DNA from 4 places in the Bradyrhizobium sp. B117 genome. Region 4 is predicted to be linked to each of the others. Evidence: predicted binding sites of a transcription regulator. Region 4 holds the regulator's gene; each other region holds the start of a gene.
The links. Region 4 encodes PhoB, which activates phosphate uptake and scavenging genes when phosphate is short. Its sites were predicted from a motif close to TGTCATNNANCTGTCAT; they were not measured.
Positions count from the first base shown of each region.

Region 1: a site for PhoB is predicted at 1,552-1,568, ahead of AAFG16_RS19025 (UDP-2,3-diacylglucosamine diphosphatase). Genes of this name have one in related genera too.
Region 2: a site for PhoB is predicted at 2,555-2,571, ahead of AAFG16_RS32890 (Orn/Lys/Arg decarboxylase N-terminal domain-containing protein). Genes of this name have one in related genera too.
Region 3: a site for PhoB is predicted at 2,187-2,203, ahead of AAFG16_RS28645 (DUF47 domain-containing protein). Genes of this name have one in related genera too.

Region 1 covers NZ_CP152414.1:3,901,008-3,905,215, forward strand. Annotated here, with positions in the region: gene AAFG16_RS19015 (PAS domain S-box protein) at 1-253, opposite strand, end outside; gene thiD (bifunctional hydroxymethylpyrimidine kinase/phosphomethylpyrimidine kinase) at 574-1,374, shown strand; gene AAFG16_RS19025 (UDP-2,3-diacylglucosamine diphosphatase) at 1,592-2,404, shown strand; gene AAFG16_RS19030 (glycosyltransferase family 1 protein) at 2,418-3,461, shown strand; gene AAFG16_RS19035 (threonine/serine dehydratase) at 3,526-4,208, shown strand, end outside.
Region 2 covers NZ_CP152414.1:6,760,985-6,765,192, forward strand. Annotated here, with positions in the region: gene AAFG16_RS32870 (NAD(P)/FAD-dependent oxidoreductase) at 1-54, shown strand, start outside; gene AAFG16_RS32875 (DsbA family protein) at 72-707, shown strand; gene ald (alanine dehydrogenase) at 716-1,831, opposite strand; gene AAFG16_RS32885 (Lrp/AsnC family transcriptional regulator) at 1,974-2,453, shown strand; gene AAFG16_RS32890 (Orn/Lys/Arg decarboxylase N-terminal domain-containing protein) at 2,616-4,208, shown strand, end outside.
Region 3 covers NZ_CP152414.1:5,830,586-5,834,793, reverse strand. Annotated here, with positions in the region: gene AAFG16_RS28660 (ABC transporter substrate-binding protein) at 1-184, shown strand, start outside; gene AAFG16_RS28655 (branched-chain amino acid ABC transporter permease) at 256-1,119, shown strand; gene AAFG16_RS28650 (branched-chain amino acid ABC transporter permease) at 1,121-2,089, shown strand; gene AAFG16_RS28645 (DUF47 domain-containing protein) at 2,244-2,888, shown strand; gene AAFG16_RS28640 (inorganic phosphate transporter) at 2,987-3,991, shown strand; gene sugE (quaternary ammonium compound efflux SMR transporter SugE) at 3,984-4,208, opposite strand, start outside.
Region 4 covers NZ_CP152414.1:471,596-475,803, reverse strand. Annotated here, with positions in the region: gene AAFG16_RS02240 (aspartate aminotransferase family protein) at 1-44, opposite strand, end outside; gene AAFG16_RS02235 (GcrA family cell cycle regulator) at 500-1,012, shown strand; gene phoB (phosphate regulon transcriptional regulator PhoB) at 1,118-1,825, opposite strand; gene phoU (phosphate signaling complex protein PhoU) at 1,848-2,564, opposite strand; gene pstB (phosphate ABC transporter ATP-binding protein PstB) at 2,576-3,394, opposite strand; partial or broken gene pstA (phosphate ABC transporter permease PstA) at 3,391-4,208, opposite strand, start outside.

The DNA of each region.
Region 1 (4,208 bases), 3.4 Mb from region 4:
TGTAGATCGAAAGCACATGAGTGAGGCCGCAGGCCATGATGAAGATCGCGAACGCCCAATATACCCAACCGAATTTGAGGTCGCGCCGCTTGGTGACGAAAATGGCGAGGGCGAACGGAATCGAGAAATAGGCGGCGGCGATGACCGCGTCGGAGACGACATGGAGCCAGATCAGTTCGGGTTCCCACAATAGGCAGATGCCGTGCGGCGAGAACATCGAGGAGTCGAGGATACGTTCGAGAAAGGCCCACATGGTTCCACCCCAGGCTGGCATTCAAGGTTTCGCGGGCCAGGGCGGCCCGCTGGTGCCGTTGGACGGGTCCCGCCGCCCAACGTCTCACGCATGGACACACACGCCGAACGCGAGACCATACCAAGGGGACGGCGCGGTTGCATTTTGCAAGCCCGCACGATTGCGGGACGCCGGTGCCGGGCCGGATCGGCTCCACCTGATTCGCTGGGCCGTCAGCACAGCGAATCACGGCTGCCCGCCGCCCGCAACGCTTGCTGGCGTTCCACGGCCGCGCTAGGACAGGTCATGGCGCTGTCCGTATCAAGCAGAAGTATCCCGCGATGACGACGCCGGTCGCGCTCACCATCGCCGGCTCGGATTCGAGCGGCGGCGCCGGCATCCAGGCGGACCTGAAGACCTTTGCCGCGCTCGGCGTCTACGGCGCCTCCGCCATCACGGCGCTGACGGCGCAGAACACGCGCGGCGTCACCGGCATCCACGCGGTGCCGGCCGATTTCGTCACCGCGCAGATCGACGCGGTGTTCTCCGATCTCGAAGTCGGCGCGGTGAAGATCGGCATGGTGGCCCAGGCCGCCAGCATCGATGCGATCGCGGCCGCGCTGACGCGGTGGAAGCCCGGCCATATCGTGCTCGATCCCGTGATGGTTGCGACCTCCGGCGACCGACTGCTGGCGTCCGAGGCCGTGGACGCGTTGCGCACGAAACTGATGCCGCTGGCTTCCGTGATCACGCCTAATCTGCCGGAAGCCGCCGCGCTGCTCGACGAGCCGGTTGCGGCCGGTGAGGCCGAGATCGAGCGTCAGGGCCGCCGCCTGCTGGCGCTCGGCTGCCGCGCGGTGCTGATCAAGGGCGGCCACGGCGAGGGGGCAGAGAGCATCGACTATCTCGTCGATTCCAAGAAAACGATCGCACTTGCCGCCCCGCGCGTTGCCACACGCAACACCCATGGCACCGGCTGCTCGCTGTCCTCGGCCGTCGCGGCCGGGCTCGCCAAGGGCGAGGATCTCGAGCGCGCCGTGCAGAGCGCCAAGGCCTGGATCAGCGCGGCGATCGCCGCCGCCGACCGCTTCAGCGTCGGCCACGGCCACGGACCGATCCATCATTTCCACAAGTTCTATTGACCCCGGTCTCGCGCGGCGCGGCGGCTCCCGGCGTTAACCAATAACGCCTTGGGGTTCCGTAGCTTCGCGGGCGGTCATCACCGCTTCATGTCGCCTGATTGTCGCATGCGACTGATATTCGCGGGGAAGGGCGAGGCAAGGTTTGATTCGTATCTGAGGGTGCCTCAAAGGTTCAATCGTCATCCCCCTGTCACGGGAAATTGTTACGGGCGGTCGCATGGGAAGTTACGATGTGAGTGACGAGAGCCCGGAGCGGCGCTTTCGCACGTTGTTCATCTCCGACGTTCATCTCGGAGCCCGCGGTTCGCAAGCCGACCTTCTGCTCGACTTCCTGCGCTACCACGATGCCGATACGATCTATCTCGTGGGCGACATCGTCGACGGCTGGGCGCTGAAATCGAGCTGGCACTGGCCGCAATCGCACAACGACCTCGTGCAGAAGCTGCTGCGCAAGGCGCGCAAGGGCGCCAAGATCATCTACGTGCCCGGCAATCATGACGAGTTCCTGCGCAACTATTACGGCACGCATTTCGGCGGCATCGACGTCGTCGAGAACACCGTCCACACCAGCGTGGACGGCAAGCGCTACCTCGTCATCCACGGCGACATCTTTGACCTCGTGGTGCAGAACGCGCGCTGGCTCGCTCATCTCGGCGACAAGGCCTACGACTTCGCGATCCAGATGAATCGCTTCGTCAACTTCTTCCGCCGCATGTTCGGCGTGCCCTATTGGTCGCTGTCGCAATGGGCCAAGCAGAAGGTCAAGAACGCGGTGAACTATATCGGCGCGTTCGAGCAGGCGCTCTCCGCCGAAGCGCGGCGCCATGACGCTGACGGCGTGATCTGCGGCCACATCCACTACGCCGTGATCCGCGACGAGAACGGCATCCGCTACATGAACTGCGGCGACTGGGTCGAGAGCTGCACCGCGCTGGTCGAGCACGACGACGGCCATTTCGAGATCATCACCTGGGCCGACCAGCTGCGGAAGCCGGCACAAGTTCCGCAGGTGGCAGCCAGAGCTGCATAACAGAGGCGGCTTGATGCGCATCCTGGTCGCGACCGACGCCTGGCACCCGCAAGTCAACGGTGTGGTTCGGACGCTGACCAAGCTAGCTGAGGCCGCCAAAGGGCTCGGTGTCGAGTTCACATTCCTGACGCCGCAATCGTTCCGCACCTTCGCGATGCCGAGCTATCGCGACGTGCGGCTGGCGATGCCGCGTCCGGCGCGGATCGCGAAGCTGATCGAGGAAGCGCGCCCCGACAGCATCCATATCGCGACCGAAGGGCCGATCGGACTGATGGTCCGCCGCTATTGCCGCCAGCGCAAGCTGCCGTTCACGACCAGCTTCCACACCCGTTTCCCTGATTATGTCCGCGCCCGCGTGCCGGTGCCGGGCTCGCTGATCTGGCGGGCGCTGCGCCGCTTTCACGCGCCGAGCCGCGCCGTGATGGCGGCAACGCCGGCACTCGCCTGCGAATTGACCGAGCGCGGTTTCGACAACGTCGTGCTGTGGCCGCGCGGCGTCGATACTCACTTGTTCCATCCCCGCGCCATCGACCTGTGCCTCCCGGCGCCGGTGTTCCTCTCGGTCGGTCGCGTCGCGGTGGAGAAGAATCTCGAAGCCTTCCTGGAGCTCGACTTGCCCGGCACCAAGGTCGTCGTCGGCGACGGCCCGGCGCGTGCCTCGCTGGAAGACGCCTATCCCGATGCGATCTTCTTGGGGGAGAAGCACGGCGAGGCGCTGGCGGAGATCTATGCCGCGGCCGACGTGTTCGTGTTTCCCAGCAAGACCGACACGTTCGGCCTGGTGCTGCTGGAGGCGCTCGCAAGCGGCCTGCCGGTTGCGGCGTTCCCGGTAAAGGGCCCCCGCGACGTGATCGGCGATGCGCCGGTCGGCGCGCTCGATCACGACCTGCGCAGCGCCTGTTTTGCGGCGCTCGGCATCTCCCGGCAGGACTGCGTCGAGTTCGCCGCCAACTACACCTGGGAGGCCTCGGCCCGGGTCTTCGTCGACAGCATCCAGGCGGTCGGCGCGGTGCTATCAGGCAGGAATGGGGCGGAGTCGGTTAGTTTCGTAGCCTGAAAACCAGGGTTCATCGCGCGGAGGTGTCTTGCCCGCGCTCAGACTGCCGCGATAAGTTCGGGTTATGACCGAACAGCTCCTCCCCATCGGCCCTGCCGATATCGATGCCGCAGCGCGCGTGATCGCGCCCTACGCCATCCGCACCCCGCTGTTGTCCTTTCCCGTGCTCAACGAGCGCGTCGGTGCCAAAGTGTTCCTGAAGCCGGAAATGCTCCAGCGCACCGGCTCCTTCAAGTTCCGCGGCGCCTTTAACAAGGTGTTCTCGATCCCGCAGCACAAGCGCGCCGGCGGCGTGGTCGCGTTCTCCTCCGGCAACCACGCCCAGGGCGTGGCGGCGGCGGCAAAAATCCTCGACATGCAGGCGACCATCGTGATGCCGGCGGACGCCCCGCTGTCGAAGCGCGAGCGCACCAAGTCCTACGGCGCCGAGGTCGTGCTGTATGATCGCGACAAGGACGACCGCGAGGCGATCTCGCGCGGCATCGCCGAGAAGCGCGGCGCGACCTTGGTCAGGCCTTATGACGATCCGTTCGTGATTGCGGGGCAGGGCACCGCCGGCCGCGAGATCGCGGAGGACATGGCGGGGCTCGGCGTTGCCCCCGACATCGTGGTCGCGCCGGCCTCCGGCGGCGGCCTCATCGCGGGCGTCGCGACCGCTGTGAAGGCGCGTTATCCGCAGGCCGAGATCGTGGTGGCCGAGCCCGAGGCGTTCGACGATCACGGCATCTCGCTCACGGCTGGCCACCG
Region 2 (4,208 bases), 3.7 Mb from region 4:
TGGCGCATGACGCATGACCCCGATTTGGGGCAATATAGGCTGACGAAGGCGTAGACTGCAGGGAGTGCCCAATGCCGAAGCCGATCGTCCGCGTCTACACTGATTACAAGAGTCCCTACGCGTTCGTGGCCAACAAGCGCCTCTTCGAACTTGAACAGACGCATGGGGTCGAGCTCGAATGGCTGCCCTACACGCTGCGCATCGCCGAGTTCATGGGCAAGGTCGAGGAGCGCACGCCGCATTTCTGGCGCAAGGTGCGCTACGCCTATATGGACGCGCGGCGCTATGCCAATGCGCAAGGGCTCGTCATGAAGGGCCCGCGGCGAATCTACGACGCCTTCTATTCGAGTGTCGGCATGCTGTTCGCGCAACGGCACGGCTTCTTCCGCGCCTACCACGACACGGTATTCCGTAAATTCTGGAGCCATGAGCTCGAGATCGACGATCTCGCCGCAATTACCGAAATCATCACCTCGTGCGGTGGCTCGCCCAGCGAGTTCGAAGCCTACGTCAATGGCCCTGCCCGCGCCGAGCACGATCGCATCATCGACGAGGCCGAGGCACTTGGTGTGTTCGGCGTGCCGACCATGGTGTTCAACGGCGAGCTGTTCTGGGGCGGCGACCGCATCGACATGCTGATCGAACGCATCGAGAAGCCCGAGACGATCGCGGCCGCGCTCGGCAGCCGCCACCGCAAGCCAGATTGAGAGCTGCCCTAAGCCGCGAGCCCGCTCTCCACCGGAGCAAACTCGAGTCCGAGGCTCTCCGCCACCGCCTTGTTGGTGATGCGGCCGCGATGCACGTTCAGCCCATTGCGCAGATGCGGATTCTCCAGCACCGCGGCAAAGCCCTTGCTCGCGAGCATCAGGCCGAACGGCAGCGTCGCGTTGTTCAGCGCCTGGCTGGAGGTCACCGGCACCGCGCCCGGCATGTTGGCGACGCAGTAGTGCACGACGCCGTCGACCTCGTAGGTCGGATCGGTGTGCGTGGTCGGATGCGAGGTCTCGAAGCAGCCGCCCTGGTCGATCGCGACGTCGACCAGCACCGCACCCGGCTTCATGGATTTCAGCATCGCGCGCGTGACGAGCTTCGGCGCGCTGGCACCCGGCACCAGCACGGCGCCGATCACGACGTCGGCGGCGAACACCTCGTCCTCGACCGCCTCGATGGTCGAAAAGCGGGTGCGGACTCGCCCGAGAAAGACGTCATCCAGCTGGCGCAGGCGTGGAATTGAGCGATCGATCACCGTGACTTCGGCGCCAAGACCCGCAGCCATGCGCGCGGCCTGCGTTCCGACCACACCGCCGCCGAGCACGACGAGGCGCGCCGGCTGCACACCGGGCACGCCGCCCAGCAGCAGTCCGCGACCGCCCGCGGATCGCTTGAGCGCGGCGCCAGCGGCCTCGATCGCGAGGCGGCCGGCGACTTCGCTCATCGGCGCCAGCAAGGGGAGCTGACCGGCCGCGTCGGTGACGGTTTCATAGGCGATCGCGGTGCAACCGGAAGCGAGCAGCCCCTTGGCCTGCTCCGGATCCGGCGCGAGGTGGAGATAAGTAAACAGGATCTGGCCTTCGCGCAGCTGGGCCCATTCGCTCTTCTGCGGCTCCTTCACCTTCACGATCATGTCGCATGCGGCGAAGATGTCGCGCGCGCTCGCGGCGATGGTGGCCCCTGCCCGCTCATACACCTCGTCGGACGCGCCGATGCCGCTGCCGGCGCCGGTCTCGACCGTGACCTGATGTCCGGCCGCGACATATTCACGGACCGCGCCCGGGGTGAGCCCGACGCGATATTCCTGCACCTTGATCTCCTTGGGCACACCGACGCGCATCTTGAGCTCCTCGCCAACGCATTGATTCCGTTGTTGATCGTAGCGACGGGGCCGGTTTGGTTTCGTGCAAATATCCGCTAGGTTTGCCACATGCGCGCCGGTTTCCGGCGCGGAAGCGCCCTTTCACGCCGGAAACAAAACCTTGGCCCTCGACCGGAAAGATCTCGCCATCCTCGCGGAACTCACCACCAATGCGCGAGCCAGCCACACCGAGCTCGCCAACAAGGTCGGGCTATCCAGCACCGCGCTGGCGCGGCGGCAGAAGGCGCTGGAGGACGACGGCTACATCCAGGCCTACCAGGCCGCGCTCGATCTCAACCAGTTCGGCCTCACCACCACCGTGCTGGTCCGCATCGCACTGGAGAGCCAGAGCGACGAGGCGCTGAAGGCGTTCGAGGCCGAGGTGGTGAAATGCCCCTCCGTCGTGCGCTGCTTCCTGATGTCGGGCACCGACGACTACATCCTGATCGTGCTCGCCCGCGACATCCAGGATTTCGAGCGCATCCATCGCACCGAGTTGTCGCGCCTGCCGCGCGTCGCGCGGGTGCAATCGAGCTTTGCGCTCCGCGAAATCGTCAACCGCGCCGTGCCGACGGTGGTGTTCGGCGAGGCGAAGCGGTAGCTCTTTTCCCTTTCCCGTTCTTAGGGGCTGGCACGGCAGACGCAGTGAATTGGGGTTCGCGGAGAGTTTCCCCTCTACGCAATCCGCGCCGGCCCCCTCGCTGTCATAGAACTGTCATCGAATGTGCAGAGACCTGTCGGTCTCGCACATTCGGGACACGCCATGGACTATTTCAAGCGCTTCAACTTCCTGTTCGCCGCACCTGCGTTCGACGCCGACGACCTCGAGGGTCTCCGCTTCAACCAGATCATCGAGGAGATCCAGCGCTCCGGCTTCGAGGTGGTCCGGGCCCGCAAGCTGGAAGACGCCGAGATCGCGGTGCAGACCGACGCCGCGATCGGCTGCATGGTGGTGGACTGGGGCAAGAAGGGCCTGGAAGGCAGGACCTCGGCCCTGATCAACCTGATGCGGCGCCGCGGCCTCGACTTCCCGATCATCCTCCTGATCCGGCGCAAGCGCTTCGAGGACCTGCCGGTCGAGGTGCTCGACTTCATCGACGGCTATGTCTTTCTCTCCGAGGAGACGCCGACCTTCATCGCCAAGAACCTGATCAGCCGGCTCAAGCAATATGCCGAGACGCTGAAGACGCCCTTCTTCGGCGCCCTCGTCGACTATGCCGAGGAAGGCAACCAGCTCTGGACCTGCCCGGGTCACAACGGCGGCGTGTTCTACAACCGCAGCCCGATCGGCCGGGTCTTCGTCGAGCATCTCGGCGAATCCGTGTTCCGCGACGACCTCGACAATTCCGTGCTCGATCTCGGCGACCTCCTCACCCATGAGGGGCCGGCGCTGAAGGCGCAGAAGGAAGCCGCGCAGATCTTCGGCGCGGAGAAAACCTATTTCGTGCTCAACGGCACCTCGACCTCGAACAAGGTCGCGCTCGGCGCCCTCGTCACCGACGGCGACCTCGTGCTGTTCGACCGCAACAACCACAAGGCCGCCCATCACGGCGCACTGATGATCAATGGCGGCATCCCGGTCTATGTCCCGACCGTCCGCAACGCCTGGGGCCTGATCGGCCCGATGCGGTGGGACATGCTCGACGAGAAGGCCCTGCGCGAGGCGATCCGCAACCATCCACTGGTGACCGACAGGGACGCCTGGCGCAAGGAGCGGCCGTTCCGCGTCGCCGTGGTCGAGCAGTGCACCTATGACGGCTCGATCCACAGCGCCGAGATGATCCTGAAGCGCATCGGCCATCTCTGCGAATACATACTGTTCGACGAGGCCTGGGCCGGCTTCATGAAATTCCACCCGCTCTATGCCGGCCGATTCGCCATGGGCCTCACCAACCTTCCGCCCGAGGCGCCCGGCATCATCGCGACGCAGTCGACCCACAAGCAGCTCGCGAGCTTCTCGCAGGCCTCGCAGATCCACATCAAGGACCGCCACATCCGCGGCCAGAAGCGGCGCGTCGAGCACCGTCGTTTCAACGAAAGCTTCATGCAGCACGCCTCGACCTCGCCGTTCTACCCGCTGTTCGCCTCGCTCGACGTCGGCGCGCAGATGATGAAGGGTCGCTCCGGCGAGGTACTCTGGGACGACACGATCCGCCTCGGCATCGAGCTGCGCAAGAAAGTCCGCGCGATGCGCCGGGAGTTCGAGGAGAAGGAGCAGAATCCGGACCGGCGCTGGTTCTTCGAACCCTTCGTGCCGGATCGCGTGGCCATCCCCGACGTGAGCCGGCCCGGCGCCGCGCATAACGTCGCCTGGGAGTCCCTCTCCACCGACGAGCTCGCCACCAATCCCGCGCTC
Region 3 (4,208 bases), 4.7 Mb from region 4:
TCTGTTCGGCAAGGGCGAGATCCAGCCCAACGGCCGCACCATCCACAACGCCTATCTGTTCGAGGTGAAGAAGCCCTCGGAGTCCAAGGGACCGTGGGACTTCTACAAGCTGGTCGGCACGGTGCCGGGCGACCAGGCCTTCACGCCGCTCTCCGAGAGCAAGTGCGCGCTGCTCAAGAAGTAAGACCAACAGCCCGCCGGCTTCGAGCCGGCGGGCAACTCTAGGGAACGCCGAAGGGACCGGGTGCGGGATCGATGCAGGCTCTATACGCTCAGCTACTGGTGGGACTGATCAACGGCTCGTTCTACGCGCTGCTCAGTCTCGGGCTTGCCGTGATCTTCGGCATGCTCAACATCATCAATTTCGCCCATGGCGCGCTCTACATGATGGGCGCCTTCGTCGCCTATTTCCTGCTCAACCTCGGCGGCATCAACTACTGGTGGGCGTTGCTGCTGGCCCCCATCATCGTCGGCATCTTCGGCATGATCCTGGAACGGACAATGCTGCAATGGCTGACCGGTCTCGACCATCTCTACGGCCTGCTGCTGACCTTCGGCATCGCGCTGATCGTGCAGGGCGTGTTCCAGAACTATTTCGGCTCCTCCGGCCTGCCTTACGCCATTCCGGACCAGCTCAAGGGCGGCATGAATCTCGGCTTCATGTTCTTGCCCGTCTATCGCGGCTGGGTGGTCATTTTCTCGCTGGTGGTGTGTCTGGCGACCTGGTTCCTGATCGAGAAGACGCGGCTCGGCGCCTACCTGCGCGCCGCCACCGAGAATCCGACGCTGGTACGCGCTTTCGGCATCAACGTTCCGCGCATGATCACGCTGACCTATGGTCTCGGCGTCGGCCTTGCCGCGCTCGCCGGCGTGCTTTCGGCGCCGATCAACCAGGTGCGGCCGCTGATGGGCGCCGACCTCATCATCGTCGTGTTCGCGGTGGTCGTGATCGGCGGCATGGGATCGATCATGGGCTCCATCATCACCGGCTTTGCGCTCGGTGTGATCGAGGGGCTGACCAAATATTTCTACCCCGAGGCGTCCAACACCGTCGTGTTCGTGCTGATGGTGCTGGTGCTCTTGGTGAAGCCAACGGGATTGACGGGAAGGGCGGCCTGATATGACAGCCTTGACGGACGACACGCTGCCGGTAACCCCGCGTGCGATGCGCGACGAGATGATCGTATTCGTGCTGATGGCGCTGCTGCTGGCGTCGGTGCCCTTCACGGGGGTCTATCCGTTCTTCGTGATGCAGGCGCTGTGCTTCGCGCTGCTGGCCTGCGCCTTCAACCTGCTGATCGGTTACGGCGGACTGCTGTCGTTCGGTCACGCGATGTTTATGGGCACCGCCGGTTATTGCAGCGCTCACGCGCTGAAAGTATGGGCGCTGCCGCCGGAGCTCGGCATTCTCGTCGGTGTCGCCGCGGCTTTCGCGCTCTCGATCATCACCGGCTACATCTCGATCCGCCGCCAGGGCATCTATTTCTCGATGATCACCCTGGCGCTCTCGCAGCTCTTGTACTTCATCTATCTCCAGGCGCCGTTCACCCATGGTGAGGACGGCATCCAGGGCATTCCGCAGGGACGCATGTTCGGCGTGCTCGATCTGTCGAAGCCGACCGTGCTCTATTACGTCGTGCTGGTCGGCTTCCTCGCCGGCTTCCTGCTGATCTACCGCATCATCAACTCGCCGTTCGGCGAGGTGTTGAAGTCGATCCGCGAGAACGAGCCGCGCGCGATCTCGCTCGGCTATCGCACCGACCAGTACAAGTTCCTGGCGTTCGTGCTGTCGGGGACGCTGGCGGGCTTTGCCGGTGCGCTGAAGGTGTTCGTGGCGCAGAACGCCTCACTCACCGACGTGCACTGGACGATGTCGGGCGAGGTCGTGCTGATGACGCTGGTTGGCGGTCTCGGCACCATCTTCGGCCCGGTGGTTGGTGCCTTCGCCATCATCGCCATGCAGCAATACCTGGCGGGCTTCGGCCAGTGGGTGACGGTGATTCAGGGCTCGATTTTCGTGGTCTGCGTGCTCACCTTCCGCCGCGGCGTCATTGGCGAAATCGCCCATTACTTCCGGCGCTCGCTCTAAATCATTGATATCGCATCAATTTCATTGGTGCGCTAAAGCGGTGGATGATCCGGCTCCGCGGGCGTGAGAAGACACGCGCGCGGCGTCGAAATGGTCTATGACAGTTTTGTGACGGCTCGTTCGGGCCGGGCCATTTCGAGCCGGTAGCGACCCCATGATGCGTTGGTTTCGCGCTCTGCTTCCCAGGGAAGAGCGCTTTTTCGAACTGTTCGACCGCCATGCCCAGACCGTGATTCAGGGCGCCGTTGCACTCCAGGGCGTGCTCAATGGCGGCGAGGAGACGCCGGTCTATTGCCAGCGCGTCAACCAGTTCGAGAACGAGGCCGACAACATCACCCGCGAGGTGCTGACGGCGGTGCGACGCACTTTCATCACGCCGTTCGATCGCGGCGACATCAAGAACCTCATCACCTCGATGGACGACGCCATCGACCAGATGCAGCAGACCGCCAAGGCCGTGATGCTGTTCGAGGTCCGCACGTTCGAGCCGCCGATGCGCGAGATCGGCGGGCTCCTGATCGAGTGCGCCAATCTGGTCGGACGCGCATTGCCGCTGTTGCAATCGATCGGACCGAACGTCGCGATGCTGACCGCCATCACGGAGGAACTGACCAAGCTCGAGGGGCGCGTCGACGACCTCCATGACATCGGGCTGAAGGAATTGTTCCTCAAGCATCGCGATGGCAACGCGATGGATTTCATCGTCGGCGTCGAGATCTACGACCATCTGGAGAAAGTGGCCGATCGCTTCGACGACGTCGCGAACGAGATCAACAGTATCGTCATCGAGCAGGTCTAGCGCATGATCCGGAAAAGCGTGCAGCGGTTTTCCTTCGCGACAAACGCGGAACGCGTTTGCGCGGAGATCATGCGCGAAGAGTAAGGCAGGGCAGCGCCGTGGATGCCGTGTTGGGTCTTCCTGTCCTGGTCGGACTGATCGCCGTCGCGCTGCTGTTCGACTTCCTGAACGGCCTGCACGACGCCGCCAATTCGATCGCGACCATCGTGTCGACCCGCGTGCTGCGGCCGCAATTCGCGGTGTTCTGGGCCGCGTTCTTCAATTTCGTCGCCTTCATGGTGTTCGGCCTGCACGTCGCCCAGACCATCGGAACCGGCATCATCGATCCCTCGATCGTCGATGCCCAGGTGATCTTCGCCGCTCTCGTCGGCGCCATCATCTGGAACCTCGTGACCTGGGCGCTAGGCATCCCGTCCTCCTCGTCGCATGCGCTGATCGGCGGCCTCGTCGGCGGCGGCATGGCCAAGGCCGGGATCTCGGCGGCGGTGTGGAGCGGTCTGTCGAAGACGGTGCTGGCGATCGTGCTGTCGCCGCTGGTCGGCTTCCTGCTGGCGATGCTGCTGGTGGCGATCGTGTCCTGGCTCTCGGTGCGCTCGACGCCGTTCGCGGTCGATCGCGCGTTTCGCATCCTGCAATTCGCCTCCGCCTCGCTCTATTCGCTCGGCCATGGCGGCAATGATGCGCAGAAGACCATGGGCATCATCGCCGTGCTGCTCTATTCGCAAGGCCATCTCGGCAGCGAATTCTCGGTGCCCTTCTGGGTGGTGCTGTCGTGCCAGGCGGCGATGGCGCTGGGGACGCTGATGGGGGGCTGGCGCATCGTCCGCACCATGGGCCTGCGCATCACCAAACTGACGCCGATGCAGGGCTTTTGCGCCGAGACCGGCGGTGCCGCGACCCTGTTCATGGCGACGTTCCTCGGCGTTCCCGTCTCGACCACCCACACCATCACTGGCGCCATCGTCGGCGTCGGCGCAGCCCGCCGGGTTTCGGCGGTGCGCTGGAACGTCGCAAGCTCGATCGTCTATGCCTGGGTGATCACGATCCCGGCCTCGGCGATCGTGGCTGCGCTGACCTGGTGGGCAGTCCAGCTCTTCAGGTGACGAGCTTCAGGCCGACGATGCCGGCAACGATCAGCCCGATGCTGGCGAGGCGGAAGGCGGTGGCGGGCTCGCCAAACAGGAAGATGCCGAGCGTGGCGGTGCCGACCGCGCCGATCCCGGTCCAGACCGCATAGGCGGTCCCGACGGGCAGGGATTTGAGGGCAAATCCCAGCAGAATGACGCTGCCGGCCATGGCCGCGAGCGTGACGACGGACGG
Region 4 (4,208 bases):
CTGGCGAAAACGGGAAGCAAATGCGGCGCGGCGCTGTTGGTCATGACGATCACTTGGATGTTGCGGACGGCCTGAATGCGTTGCGCAACGCACCATTGACCGGCCCGGAAAACGAAACGTGCCGCCTTTTAAGGGCGGCACGTGCGACTATCTTATGCCTGGTGAGACGGGTGTCAATGCCGCCCGGAAAGCCCCGGGAAACGCTGAATCCGTAGTCTTGCGGTGCCGATTTTGCGGGATTTTCACCACGGAACATGTGGAAGCGAGTCGGCGGACTCTTGCGCGCGAGTCACGCCATATTGTAGCGTTTGGACTGTCAGATACGACATCTCGTGCAGCAGTTCTGATCCCAAGAGTCCTCATGTACCGGCGTAAACGTTCGGGCGCACCTCGCGTGCCCGGCGAGCCTTAAGGGATTCTGGCGGCACGGGTTTTTCAAGGCTTAGGCATTCGCTGTGAGGCCCCAGGATGGCTGGCCGGCAGCGAGGGAAAGGGTGCAATGACGGTTTTGACCTGGTCCGATGATCGCGTCGAGCAGCTGAAAAAGCTCTGGGAGGCCGGACTTTCGGCCAGCCAGATCGCGGCCGAGCTCGGCAATGTGACCCGCAATGCCGTGATCGGCAAAGTGCACAGGCTCGGCCTGTCCGGCCGCGCCAAGAGCCCCTCATCGGCAGCGCCCCGGCCGCGCAAGGCCCGCCCCGCGCAGCACATGATGCGCGTGAGCCGTCCGATCTCGCGCGGCAATACCGCACTGGCGCAGGCCTTCGAGGTCGAGGTGGAGGCCGAGCCGGTCACCTACGACAACGTGGTGCCGATGAGCCAGCGGCTGTCGCTGCTGGAGCTGAACGAGGCGACCTGCCACTGGCCGGTCGGCGATCCCTCGAGCCCGGATTTCTTCTTCTGCGGCGGCAAGGCGCTCTCCGGCCTGCCCTATTGCGCGCAGCACTCGCGCGTCGCCTACCAGCCGGCGGCGGATCGCCGCCGTGCGCCGGCAAAGCCCGGCACGCGCTGAACACTGCTTCAAACGACATCGTCCCGGCACGCGGCCGGGACGACCCGAGACATATAAAAAGCGCGCCACTTGGCGCGCTTTTATTTTGCACGCTTGCAATCGTACTTACGTCTGCTCCGCCTTCGCGAAGCGGTCGTCGAGCGCGTAGCCGGCACCGCGGACGGTGCGGATCGGGTCCTGCTCGCGGCCAAGATTGAGCAGCTTGCGCAGACGGCCGATATGCACGTCGACGGTGCGCTCGTCGATGTAGATGTCGCGGCCCCAGACGCTGTCCAGCAGCTGCTCGCGCGAGAACACGCGGCCGGGATGCTCGAGGAAGAACTCCAGCAGGCGATATTCGGTCGGGCCGAGATCGATCGGCCGGCCCGAGCGCGCGACGCGGCGCTTGTCGCGGTCGAGCTCGATGTCGCCATAGGCGAGCACGGTGGCGAGCCGCTCCGGGCTTGCGCGACGCAGGAGGCCCTTCACGCGCGCCAGCAGCTCCGGCACCGAGAACGGCTTGACGATGTAATCATCGGCGCCGGTCGCAAGACCCCGCACCCGCTCGCTCTCCTCGCCGCGCGCGGTGAGCATGATGATCGGGAGCTGCTTGGTCTCCGGGCGGGTGCGCAGCCGCCGGCACAGCTCGATGCCGGAGAGGCCCGGCAGCATCCAGTCGAGCACGATCAGGTCGGGGATGTGCTCCTTGAGACGGGTGTCGGCGTCGTCGCCGCGCATCACCGTCTCGACGTCATAGCCGTCGCCTTCGAGGTTGTAGCGAAGCAGCTCGGTGAGAGCTTCCTCGTCTTCAACCACCATAATGCGTGCGCCCATGGTGTCGTCGCTCCTTGACTCTTCAGCTATTCGGGACCGTCGTGGCAAAGGTCGTCATGTCACCCTTCGGCCGCTTGTCGGTGATCGCCTGGCCCTCGATCATGTAGAACACGGTCTCGGCGATGTTGGTGGCATGGTCACCGATGCGCTCGATGTTCTTGGCGCAGAACATCAGGTGGATGCAGAACGAGATGTTGCGCGGATCCTCCATCATGTAGGTGAGGAGCTCGCGGAACAGCGAGGTGCAGATGGCGTCGACTTCCTCGTCGCCCTTCCACACCGCCATCGCCGCCGGCAGGTCGTGCGCGGCGTAGGCGTCCAGCACCGACTTGACCTGCTGCTGCACGAGGTCGGTCATGTGCTCGAGGCCGCGGAACAGCTTCAGCGGATGGAAGTCGGTCTCCAGCGCCGCGACGCGCTTGCCCATGTTCTTGGCGAGGTCGCCGATGCGCTCGAGATCGGTCGCGACGCGCATGGCGCCGACGATCTCGCGCAGGTCCACCGCCATCGGCTGGCGCCGGGCGATGGTGAGAACGGCACGCTCCTCGATCTTCTTCTGGAGTGCGTCGATGTCGGCGTCGGTGGTGACGACGCGCTGGCCGAGAGCGACGTCACGGCGGATCAGCGCGTCGACGGAATCGACGATCATGCGCTCGGCAATGCCGCCCATCTCGGCGACCAGGCGGGTGAGCTCCTGGAGGTCGGTGTCGAAGGCCTTTGCGGTATGTTCAGAACCCATATCCCGTCTCCTCAGCCGAACCGGCCGGTGATGTAATCCTGCGTGCGCCGATCGCTCGGCGACGTGAAGATCTTGCTGGTGTCGTCGAACTCGATCAGCTCCCCGAGATACATGAAGGCGGTCTTGTCGGAGACGCGGGCCGCCTGCTGCATGTTGTGGGTGACGATCGCGATCGTGTAGTTCTCGGAGAGCTCCTGGATCAGCTCCTCGACCTTGGCGGTCGAGATCGGGTCGAGCGCCGAGCAGGGCTCGTCGAACAGGATCACCTCGGGCCGCACCGCAACGGTGCGGGCGATGCAGAGGCGCTGCTGCTGGCCGCCGGAGAGCGACAGGCCGGACGCGTTGAGCTTGTCCTTGACCTCGTTCCAGAGCGCGCCGCCGCGCAGCGCCTTCTCCACGCGGTCGTCCATCTCGGATTTCGAGATCTTCTCATAGAGACGGATGCCGAACGCGATGTTCTCGTAGATCGTCATCGGGAACGGCGTCGGCTTCTGGAACACCATGCCGACGCGGGCGCGCAGCAGGTTGAGGTCCAGCTTGGGGTCGAGGATGTTGGTCTGGTCGAGCATCAGCTGACCGGTGACGCGCTGGCCCGGATAGAGGTCGTACATCCGGTTGAAGATGCGCAGCAGGGTCGACTTGCCGCAGCCCGACGGGCCGATGAACGCCGTGACGCGGTTGGTGCCGAGCGTCAGGTTGATGTTCTTCAGCGCGTGGTGCTCGCCGTAATAGAAGTTGAGGTTGCGCACCGTCACCTTGGCCGGAGCTTCGGGCAGCGGCTGCGAGCCGTGCTGAACGGGCGTACTGACGGTAACTGACATATCGCTCATTTTGCGGTCCTCTCGGCGCTCAGGATGCGCGCGCCAATGTTCAGGGCAAGCACGGTCAACGTGATCAGCAGGGCGCCGCTCCAGGCGAGTTGCTTCCAGTAGGCATAGGGGCTCTGCACGAAGTTGTTGATGGTCACGGGCAGGTTGGCCATCGTCTTGTTCAGGCTCAGGCTGAAGAACTGGTTCGACAGCGCGGTGAAGAGCAGCGGCGCGGTCTCGCCGGCGACGCGGGCGGTGGCCAGCATCACGCCGGTGATGAGGCCCGAGCGCGCGGCGCGATAGGCGATGCGCTTGATCACCAGCGAGCGCGGCAGGCCGAGCGCGGCAGGCCGAGCGCGGAGGCCGCCTCGCGCAATGCGTTCGGCACCAGGAGCAGCATGTCCTCGGTCGTGCGCAGCACCACCGGGATGACGATCACCGCGAGCGCGAGGCAGCCCGCGATCGCCGAGAAGCCGCGCATCGGCACCACCACCGCGCCGTAGATGAACAGGCCGATGATGATCGAGGGCGCCGACAGCAGGATGTCGTTGATGAAACGGATCACCGAGGTCAGCTTGTCGTTGCGGCCGTACTCGGCGAGATAGGTGCCGGCGAACAGGCCGAGCGGCGCGCCGATGCCGACGCCGAGCACCGTCATGATCACCGAGCCGACGATGGCGTTGAGCAGGCCGCCCTCGGTCGAGCCGGGCGGCGGGGTGTTTTCGGTGAAGACCTGAAAGTTGAGCCCGCTCAGGCCGTTGTAGAACAGCGTCAGCAGGATCAGCGCGAGCCAGGTGACGCCGAAGGCGGCGGCGGCAATGCAGAGCGCGCGGAT